Regions from separate parts of the Oceanobacillus sp. B139/18 genome, predicted to be linked through region 2. Evidence: riboswitches for the same ligand, from Rfam matches in the RefSeq annotation. Region 2 holds a riboswitch; each other region holds the start of a gene.
The links. A riboswitch is a leader RNA that binds a small molecule or an ion and turns the genes downstream of it on or off. The one in region 2 is predicted to bind S-adenosylmethionine.
Positions count from the first base shown of each region.

Region 1 (3,138 bases), on a different contig from region 2:
TCATTGCTGTTTCCATATGTTTAAACTTTTTGCTCATTTATATTCTCCCCGATCCTGATAAAGGTAATAATTCAGATAAGTCTCTCTCTTTATGATAAAGTATTCCTGTGCTGTTGGAAATGTTTCCGGCTCAAAAAAATATCTAATATTTCGTACAAAGAAAACAAAGCTCCCGCTCCATGAAGCTTCGTTTTACGGAATACATTATTTAAAAGTTATTGCTTCCTGCCTCATAAAGTTTTAATATTGGTTTTAGTTTAATTTTTTCAGAAGGCAGGAATGGATAATGGAGGATAAATCTTTACAACAGGGAGCGGTTATTACCTTTGCTGCTTATTTATTATGGGGAATCTTTCCAATCTATTGGAAGTTTCTTGAACATGTTCCAGCTGGCGAAGTACTAGCCCACCGGATTGTCTGGAGCTTAATTTTCATGATTTTTTTAGTACTGGTGACAGGTAATTGGCGTGAACTGATTGAAACGGTCCACGAGCTGAAAAAAGATAAAAAGAAAACCATCGCTATCATTACAGCTTCCATCGTTATATCTATTAACTGGTTTCTATTTATTTTTTCGGTTCAGCATGGACATGTGCTGCAGGCCAGCTTAGGGTACTATATCAATCCTTTGATCAGCATTTTATTAGCGGTATTTGTATTGAAAGAAAAGACAACGAAAGGACAGGTCTTATCGTTCATCCTTGCCGGTATCGGCGTACTTTATTTAACACTGAGCTATGGTGTGTTCCCTTGGATTTCGCTGTTATTGGCCATCACCTTTGGCTTTTATGGATTGATTAAAAAAACACTCCATCTGCATGCAATGTATGGACTTACTATTGAAACACTTGTAGTGGCTCCGATTGCTCTATTGTATTTACTATTTGTTCCGTCAGAAGGATCTTTTACTTTTTCTCCTTTGTTTACATCGGACAATCTTTTACTTATAGGCGCGGGGGGTGTTACAGCAATACCTTTACTGCTGTTTGCTGCAGGGGCCAAACGGATTCCATTGGCAATGGTTGGCTTTTTACAATATGTGGCACCGACAATTATGTTCTTTCTGGGGGTATTTCTATATAATGAAACCTTTACGGTACATCATATGATTACCTTTGCTTTGATTTGGGCTGCACTTATTATCTATATGGCCAGTATTTACCGGGATGCACCGCGGAGAAAAAGAAGAAAGGCATAGTTTTCAGCCAGTAACGGCCCGGTTCGTCCAAAGGCCTTTAGGTCATACTTTTGTGATAATTCCTTCAGTAAGGATGAAAGAAATCCCCGCTGAAGGAAGATTCACTTTATTTCATCTATTAATCCCTAGTAAAACACTTGACTTTTAACCTGTAAAACTATATACTCGCAAGTAATTTCAAAATATTTAGCAGAATCTCTTATGAAGAGCGGCGGAGGGAATAGGCCCTGTGAAGCCCGGCAACTTGAACATTCAGGTGCTCCATCCTACAGATATATCATCTGAAAGATAAGAGAGGGTTCTAAGTCAGTTATCAGAGCTCTCTTCATTATAGAAGAGAGCTTTTTTCAGGTAAAAGAGTGTTTTCAATAAAAAGGGAGGAAATACAATGTCAAACTATCCAGTACAGCAAGACGAAACGATTTTGTTACACGGGGGGCAGGTTCCAGACCCGACAACCGGAGCACGTGCTGTTCCAATCTATCAAACAACCTCTTATGTTTTTCGTGATACAGAGCATGCACAAAACTTATTTGGATTAGCAGAGCCAGGTAATATCTATACTCGAATTATGAATCCGACGGTAGATACATTTGAGCAGCGGATTGCACAATTAGAAGACGGAGTCGGTGCTTTAGGTCTAGCTTCCGGGATGGCAGCTATTACGATGGCGATTTTAAATATCACCCGTGCCGGTGATGAGATTATCGCGGACAGCAATCTATATGGCGGGACGTATAACTTATTTGCCAACACGCTCCCCCGTTATGGAATCAATGTAAAATTTGTAGATGGAACTGACCCGGATGCTATTGAGGCTGCAATTACAGATAAAACAAAAGCAATTTTTGGAGAAATCATCACTAATCCAAGTTTATATGTTTTTGATGTCGAAACGGTGGCTGATATTGCTCATAATCATCGCATTCCTTTAATTATTGATAATACATTTGCCCCTTATTTTGCCAAGCCGTTAACCTGGGGTGCGGATATTGTGGTTCACTCCGCCACGAAATGGATTGGCGGACATGGCACAACCATCGGCGGTGTCGTTGTCGACAGCGGCAGATTTGATTGGAATAATGATAAATTCCCTGATTTTATCGAGCCGGATGAGAGCTATAATGGCTTAAAATATGCGGATTTAGGTCCTGCTGCATTCATTACCAAGCTGCGCGTCCAATTATTACGTGACATCGGACCTGCGCTTAGTCCGCAAAATGCCTTTTTATTACTGCAAGGCCTGGAAACTTTACACTTACGCATCAGGAAGCATAGCGAAAATGCAGAAAAAATAGCAGCTTACCTGGAAAATCACCCTGCTGTAGAATGGATCAACTACCCGGGGCTGGAATCACATCCCTCCCATCAGCTTGCTAAAAAATACTTAAAGGGCGGTTTTGGGTCAGTTATTACATTTGGTATTGAAGGCGGACGAGAAGCAGGCCGTACTCTAATCGATAATGTGCAGCTCTGGTCTCATGTCGCCAATGTGGGGGATGCCAAATCGCTTATTATCCACCCTGCTTCTACAACCCATCAGCAATTGACAGATGAGGACTTGGCAAAAAGCGGTACAACGGAAGAATTGGTCCGTTTATCCATTGGTTTAGAGTCATTTGACGATATTGTAGCTGACTTGGATCAAGCCATTGATAAAGCAACAGGAAAATCACAGGGCAATCAAAAATCAGCCGAGGAAATAGCAGTGCAAAATTTACTTCAATCCCCATTTGACCGCAGCGAAGGTGTCCGCAAAAAGCGGATTATTACTGTCGGCATCGCGGACGAAGAAATTGTTCCTCTCTATAAATTAGGCTATGAGGTAATTCCTGCGGCAGATATCGATGAAGTGACAACAGATATATTAACAGGAGCTGATGCAATATGGCTGCAGGAAGGTAAACAGACACCAGAAGAAAACGCAGCTTATCAGGGCA
Region 1 covers NZ_JBVFXI010000005.1:109,144-112,281, forward strand. The annotation lists gene megL (methionine gamma-lyase) at 1-37, opposite strand, end outside; gene rarD (EamA family transporter RarD) at 287-1,198, shown strand; SAM riboswitch class I at 1,395-1,493, shown strand; gene ACZSMY_RS15470 (O-acetylhomoserine aminocarboxypropyltransferase/cysteine synthase family protein) at 1,587-3,138, shown strand, end outside.
Region 1: linked by a shared signal. The riboswitch ahead of ACZSMY_RS15470 (O-acetylhomoserine aminocarboxypropyltransferase/cysteine synthase family protein) and the one ahead of ACZSMY_RS22730 (methionine ABC transporter ATP-binding protein) in region 2 are both predicted to bind S-adenosylmethionine.

Region 2 (3,138 bases):
CTGCAGCACAGTTTTATAAAAGAGAATATAATGTCGATTTAGATCCTGCTTCAGAAATTGCTATTTTGTTCGGAAGTAAAATTGGCTTGGTAGAACTCCCTTTAGCTGTTATGGATGAAGGCGAATTAATGCTCTTGCCAGACCCTGGATATCCAGATTATTTGTCCAGTGTTTCATTAGCAGACGTTACTTATGACACGTTTCCATTATTAGAGGAAAACAATTTTTTACCAGATTATGCTGCCCTGACGCCGGAACAAAAGAAACTTGCCAAGCTATTATATCTCAACTATCCAAACAACCCGACCGGAGGTGTCGCAACGAAAGAATTTTTTGAAGATACCGTTGCGTTAGCGAAGGAAAATGATATCGGTGTTGTTCATGATTTCGCTTATGGAGCCATCGGTTTCGACGGCTATCAGCCAATAAGCTTCCTACAGACAAAAGGAGCGAAAGATGTCGGCGTTGAGCTGTACACCCTTTCCAAAACCTATAATATGGCCGGCTGGCGAGTCGGTTTTGCTGCTGGCAACAAAGATATGATCGAAGCGATTAATATTCTGCAGGACCATTTATTTGTCAGTCTTTTCCCAGCTATTCAAAAGGCAGCTGCGGAAGCATTATTAGGGGACCAAAGCTGTGTCACCTCGCTTGTGGAACGCTATGAACAGCGCAGAGATGTTCTCATAGAAGAATGCAGACGTATCGGCTGGGAAGTCACTGCACCGAAAGGCTCTTTCTTTGCCTGGCTCCCTGTACCAGCGGCATTTACAAGTGAAACATTTGCTGATTATTTATTACAAGAGGCGGATGTAGCCGTTGCAGCCGGGAATGGTTTCGGAAAGAATGGAGAAGGTTATATACGCGTCGGATTACTCGTAGAAGAGGATCGTATTCGTGAAGCTATTCGACGTATTGAGAAACTGCAGCTGTTTCAAAAATAAATATTGACGAAACTTGTAAAATAAGATACTTTTAAAGAATACAATTCAATTGCTACCACACCTCTTATCCAGAGCAGCTGAGGGACTGGCCCGTTGAAGCTCGGCAACCTTAAAAAGGTGCTAATTCCAGCAAGACACCCGTCTTGAAAGATGAGAGCAGAAAATAAGATTACATTTTCGAGCCTCTCTTACCCTAGAGAGGCTCTTTTTTAGAAATTGTATCGATTCTGACAAGACAGCTGCAAACAATATTACCTATCAACTGCAGCATAATGATAGAAAGGCAGGAAAAACAGCAGATGATCAAATTAGAGAATGTCACAAAAGTTTTCCCCTCCAAAAAAGGAAAGGATGTTACTGCACTGGACGATGTGTCGATTTCTGTCAATAAAGGAGAAATCCATGGCGTAATCGGCTACAGCGGTGCAGGAAAAAGTACATTAATTCGCTGTGTCAATTTACTGGAGTCTCCTTCGAAAGGAAAGGTTTGGATTGATGGAACCGACTTAACGAAGCTGTCAAAAGAAAAGCTCCGGCAAACAAGACAAAAGGTCGGCATGATTTTTCAGCATTTTAATTTATTAAGGACTGCCAGTGTCTATGATAACATTGCGATTCCATTAAAATTACTCGGCGTACCGAAGGCAGAGGTTAAGGAAAGAGTCATGAAATACTTAGATATTGTCGATTTATCTGAGAAAAAAGATGCTTATCCTTCCCAGCTTTCCGGCGGTCAAAAGCAGCGTGTCGCTATTGCCAGGGCGCTGTCACAGGAGCCACAGGTCCTCCTGAGCGATGAGGCAACCAGCGCACTCGACCCAGAAACGACAAATTCCATTCTCGAACTATTATTAAAAATTAATGCAGAGCTTGGGATCACAATACTATTAATCACGCACGAAATGAACGTTATCCAAAAAATATGCGATTATGTCTATGTTATTGAAAACGGAAACCTCATTGAACAAGGTTCGACGATAGAACTATTTACAAAACCTAAACAGCCGACGACTAAAAAGTTCTTAAATACCATTTCACAACGAAAATTATCGGATCGTTTAATTGATGAATTGAATTTAGAAGGCAAAGTAATTCGTTTAACCTTCCTTGGTGAAAATACAGGTCAGCCGCTGTTGTCTAAGGTAACACAGCAATTTTATGTAGAGCCGAATATTCTGACTGCCAATATTATCGAATTAAAAAATGGCATTGTCGGCAACCTTGTCGTTCATTTGATTGGCAGTGAGCATCAAGTAGAACATTCTCTCTCCTTCTTAAAAGAACAAGGCGTAGAAGTAGAAGAATTGGGGGTGAATTAACATGCAGGCATTTATTGATCAATGGGGTTCAGAGTTTTATGATGCCATAATAGAAACTCTTCAAATGGTTTTAATCTCTTTGTTTTTCGCTGTTATTATCGGCGTTATTTTAGCTATTCTATTAGTTTTGACACGTCCGGGACAACCCTTGCAAAATAAGTTTGTTTATCAGTCTTTAAACCTGCTGATTAACGTCATCCGGTCCATTCCATTTATTATTCTTTTATTCTTTATGCTTCCTTTCACCAAATTGATTGTAGGTGTAACCATTGGTGTAAAAGGAGTTATTGTGCCGCTCGTTGTCAATGCAGCTCCTTATATCGCCAGACTGATTGAATCCTCCCTGTTAGAGGTCAACCAAGGTGTTATCGAAGCATATCGAGCGATGGGAGTAAAGACACATCAAATTATTTGGAATGTGATGCTGCGTGAAGCGAGACCAGCCATTGTTCTTGCATTAACCATCGCAACAATCAGCCTTATCGGGGCAACTGCTATGGCCGGATTAGTCGGCGCTGGAGGCCTGGGTGACTTAGCTTACCGATTTGGACACTTGCGTTATGAAACAGACGTCATGTACGTTACGGTTATTATGCTCGTTATTATCGTTCAAGGTCTTCAGTCTCTTGGAAACCGACTCGCCGAACGATTGAAAAAAGATTAATTGGAGGAAAAAATATGACAACCTCATCCAAGAAAAGCTCTTTCTTAGAGCATATAACCATACAAGATTCCTTTCCAATTGGCACTGCACAGCTTGAAGCTGCAGCAAAGCATGCCCTGCCGGCAGAAGTATTTGGCCACATCCGCTCTGGTGCCGGCGGGGAAGAAACGTTAAGAAAAAACAGAGAAGCCTTTGAGAAATATTCGATTAT
Region 2 covers NZ_JBVFXI010000016.1:4,548-7,685, forward strand. The annotation lists gene ACZSMY_RS22725 (aminotransferase class I/II-fold pyridoxal phosphate-dependent enzyme) at 1-944, shown strand, start outside; SAM riboswitch class I at 1,006-1,101, shown strand; gene ACZSMY_RS22730 (methionine ABC transporter ATP-binding protein) at 1,244-2,263, shown strand; gene ACZSMY_RS22735 (methionine ABC transporter permease) at 2,259-2,927, shown strand; gene ACZSMY_RS22740 (alpha-hydroxy-acid oxidizing protein) at 2,942-3,138, shown strand, end outside.

Region 3 (3,138 bases), on a different contig from region 2:
TCGTTTCCGAATATCTGCAACATAGGCCTTTAACGCATCCAAGGAATGATTTTTAGTAAAAACCGCCTCTGCATGTTTCGCTGCAAAATCTCTTCCTTTTGGTGAAGCTCCTGCTTGGAATAAAACAGGCGTACGCTGCGGAGAAGGTTCAACCAAATGCGGACCAGGTACATTGAAAAATTCACCTTCATGATTAATCAAACGAACCTTATCCGGCTGTGCAAATGTATCCTTTGCGCCATCATGAACAACAGCATTGTCATCCCAGCTGTGTTCCCAAAGTTTATAAACGACTTCGAGAAATTCATCTGCACGGTCATAGCGCTGTTCCTTAGGAAGACGGCTGGAAAGGCCAAGATTGACTGCCTCGCTTTCTAAATAAGAAGTCACCACATTCCAGGCAACTCTTCCATTCGTTAAATGATCCAGTGTAGATAGCTGCCTTGCGAGTGCGTATGGTTGTGCATATGTAGCAGAAATTGTTGGCGCAAAGCCGAGATTTTCAGTGACAGCCGCCATAGCAGAAATCGGAATCAATGGATCATGAGCCGGAAGCTGTACAGCATGCCGGACAGCTGCTTCATGACTATTTTCATATACACTGTAGGTTCCAAGCACATCAGCAATAAACATGGCATCAAATTTACCGCGTTCCAGGATTTTTGCTGTTTCTATCCAATATGACAGGTCATTATGTTTTGTCCCCTCGTCCTTTTCATGCTTCCATAATCCTGTCGAGTGAGGGGAAGGTGAATTTTGAATAAATCCATTCAGGTGAATTTGTTTTGTCATCGTTTCGATAAGCTCCTTTTCTCATAAATTTTCATCTTGACCGCTTCACCAAAATCTATAATTGACTATCTCTCATTTGATGCAGTCAGCCATTGATTTTGGTATCGGCCCTTACTTCTGAATTGCTGATTACTTAAGATTCATCGAAAGCATTTAAGGCATTCACACTATGTGCCACTGCGGACCCGGCTTTTAAAGCTGCTGCCACAAAAATCGCTTCTGATATTTCCTCTAGGCTGGATCCTGTTTTTTTGGCGTTTTTCGTATGCAGATCAATGCAATACGGGCAGCCTGTGGTATGTGCTGATGCCACCGCGATAAGCTCTTTCTCCTTTTCGGTCAATTTGCCTGCTTTGATAGATTTATGATCAAAAGCAGCAAATGCCTTGAATGTATCCGCATCAATGTCACCAAATTCGGTTAATCTATTAAAATAGGATGCTTTGTACAGCTCGTCTTTTTCCTCTTCATCAAACGCATTTAGCGCATTCACACCATGAGCAACCGCTGAACCAGCCTTTAGAGCTGTTGCAACAAAAATGGCCTCTGTTACTTCCTCTTTATCAGCGTTATTTTTTTTAGCATTCCCCACATGTAAATCAATGCAGTACGGGCACCCCGTAATGTGCGCTACGGCTACCGCAATTAATTCCTTTAATTTAACTGATAATTCACCCTCAGCTAATGCTTTATCGTTAAAAGCAAAAAAAGTTTGAAACGCTTCCGGTGCATATTCTTTTAATTCTGTTATCCGGTTAAAATAAGATTTTTGATATAAACTATCTGTTTTAGTCAATGAAATCTCTCCTCATACATTTAAAATTTTGGTTTGTCATACAGTGAAACTTCAATTAGTGAAGGTTTTTCGACGCACAACTCTTTATAATAGGACGGTTAATCGCAAAAGCTCTTCGATGGGACGAGTAATCGCAGTCCCAGTCCCAGTTTCAGTCCTAGGACATCGTGAACCTGGTCTGTTTCCTTTGCCCACTGATTTGTGCTGCGATAAAATCATACAAATTGTAAATCCATCTCGTTAATTTTCTTACAGCCACCATAATAATTAAACTTTACCTATCTAATTACTCGGTTTTAAGCCATGCTTGCCCCTTTGAAATTATTCCCTCCCTACCCTTGTTTAAAAATGAAAAAACCCCTTTTCCAGGAGAAGAGGGTTTCTTTACACACTGCCTTATCTCTCAAGTGAAAACTTGCTGGAATTAGCACCATTTTACTGCGTTTCCAGTAATGGTTGCTGCGGGATTATAGGACCAGTTCCTCCCCCGGCTCTTGATAAGGAATTACATTATTTAGTTTTTTAAGATTTCTTCATATGTTATCGAATTCTAAAAAATATGTCAAGTGGAAATTTTAATTTAATGAAGCGTTTCTTGATCAAAATCTATTGATAATATTAGCAGATATCTTTTTGCTGTAAGCGGCGACTGGTTGTTTTATCACATGTAATTATATTTTCCTGCTATAGAGTACGATGCTAAATCGATTGAGCAGCTTTTTTCATCGTGTCCTTAAAATTCATCATTTAGTTTACATAATACAATTATGGTGAATTAATGTTTTTTTGTTTTCAGTAAAAACGCTTAGACCACATTCTAGCCTAAGCGTTTCCATTATTTGTTTACACTGGGTAAACCCCATGTTTTCTCTCGGTAAATTGCTTTTTCTTATTCTGATAAATGGTGAAACGTCTTGTCAGCTCGTTCCGAAGATGATCTGGATCAATGATATCATCAATAATCATTTCGGAAGCTAAGCGGTAAATATCAATGTTCTCTTTATAGGCGGCCTGCTTTTCTGCGATATATGCCTCCCTTTCTTCTTCTGGAAGCTGAGCGATTTTATTTGCTTCTACTGCATTCACTGCTGCTTCCGGTCCCATAACAGCAATCTGTGCATTTGGAAAGGCTAAACAGCAATCCGGATCGAAAGCCGGCCCTGACATCGCGTATAGACCAGCTCCATAAGCCTTTCGGACAATAACAGAAATTTTAGGTACCGTTACCTCACTCATTGCAAACAGCATTTTGGCTCCATGGCGAATAATTCCCTGCTTCTCCACTCTTGTTCCAATCATAAATCCTGGTACATCCGTTAAGAACAGCAGCGGAATTTCAAACGCATCACATAATTGGATAAATTTTGTTGCTTTATCTGCTGAATCCGTAAAAAGAACGCCTCCTTTTACACGTGGCTGATTAGCAATGATTCCTATACTTTGACCGTTGATACGGGCCAGCCCAGTAATTAATTCTGGAGCAAACCGCTTTTTTATTTCACAAAAACTGCCTTCATCAATTGTACGGTCAATCAGTTCATACATATCAA
Region 3 covers NZ_JBVFXI010000001.1:1,142,733-1,145,870, forward strand. The annotation lists gene ACZSMY_RS05590 (LLM class flavin-dependent oxidoreductase) at 1-792, opposite strand, end outside; gene ACZSMY_RS05595 (carboxymuconolactone decarboxylase family protein) at 926-1,594, opposite strand; SAM riboswitch class I at 1,982-2,092, opposite strand; gene ACZSMY_RS05600 (acyl-CoA carboxylase subunit beta) at 2,432-3,138, opposite strand, start outside.
Region 3: linked by a shared signal. The riboswitch ahead of ACZSMY_RS05595 (carboxymuconolactone decarboxylase family protein) and the one ahead of ACZSMY_RS22730 (methionine ABC transporter ATP-binding protein) in region 2 are both predicted to bind S-adenosylmethionine.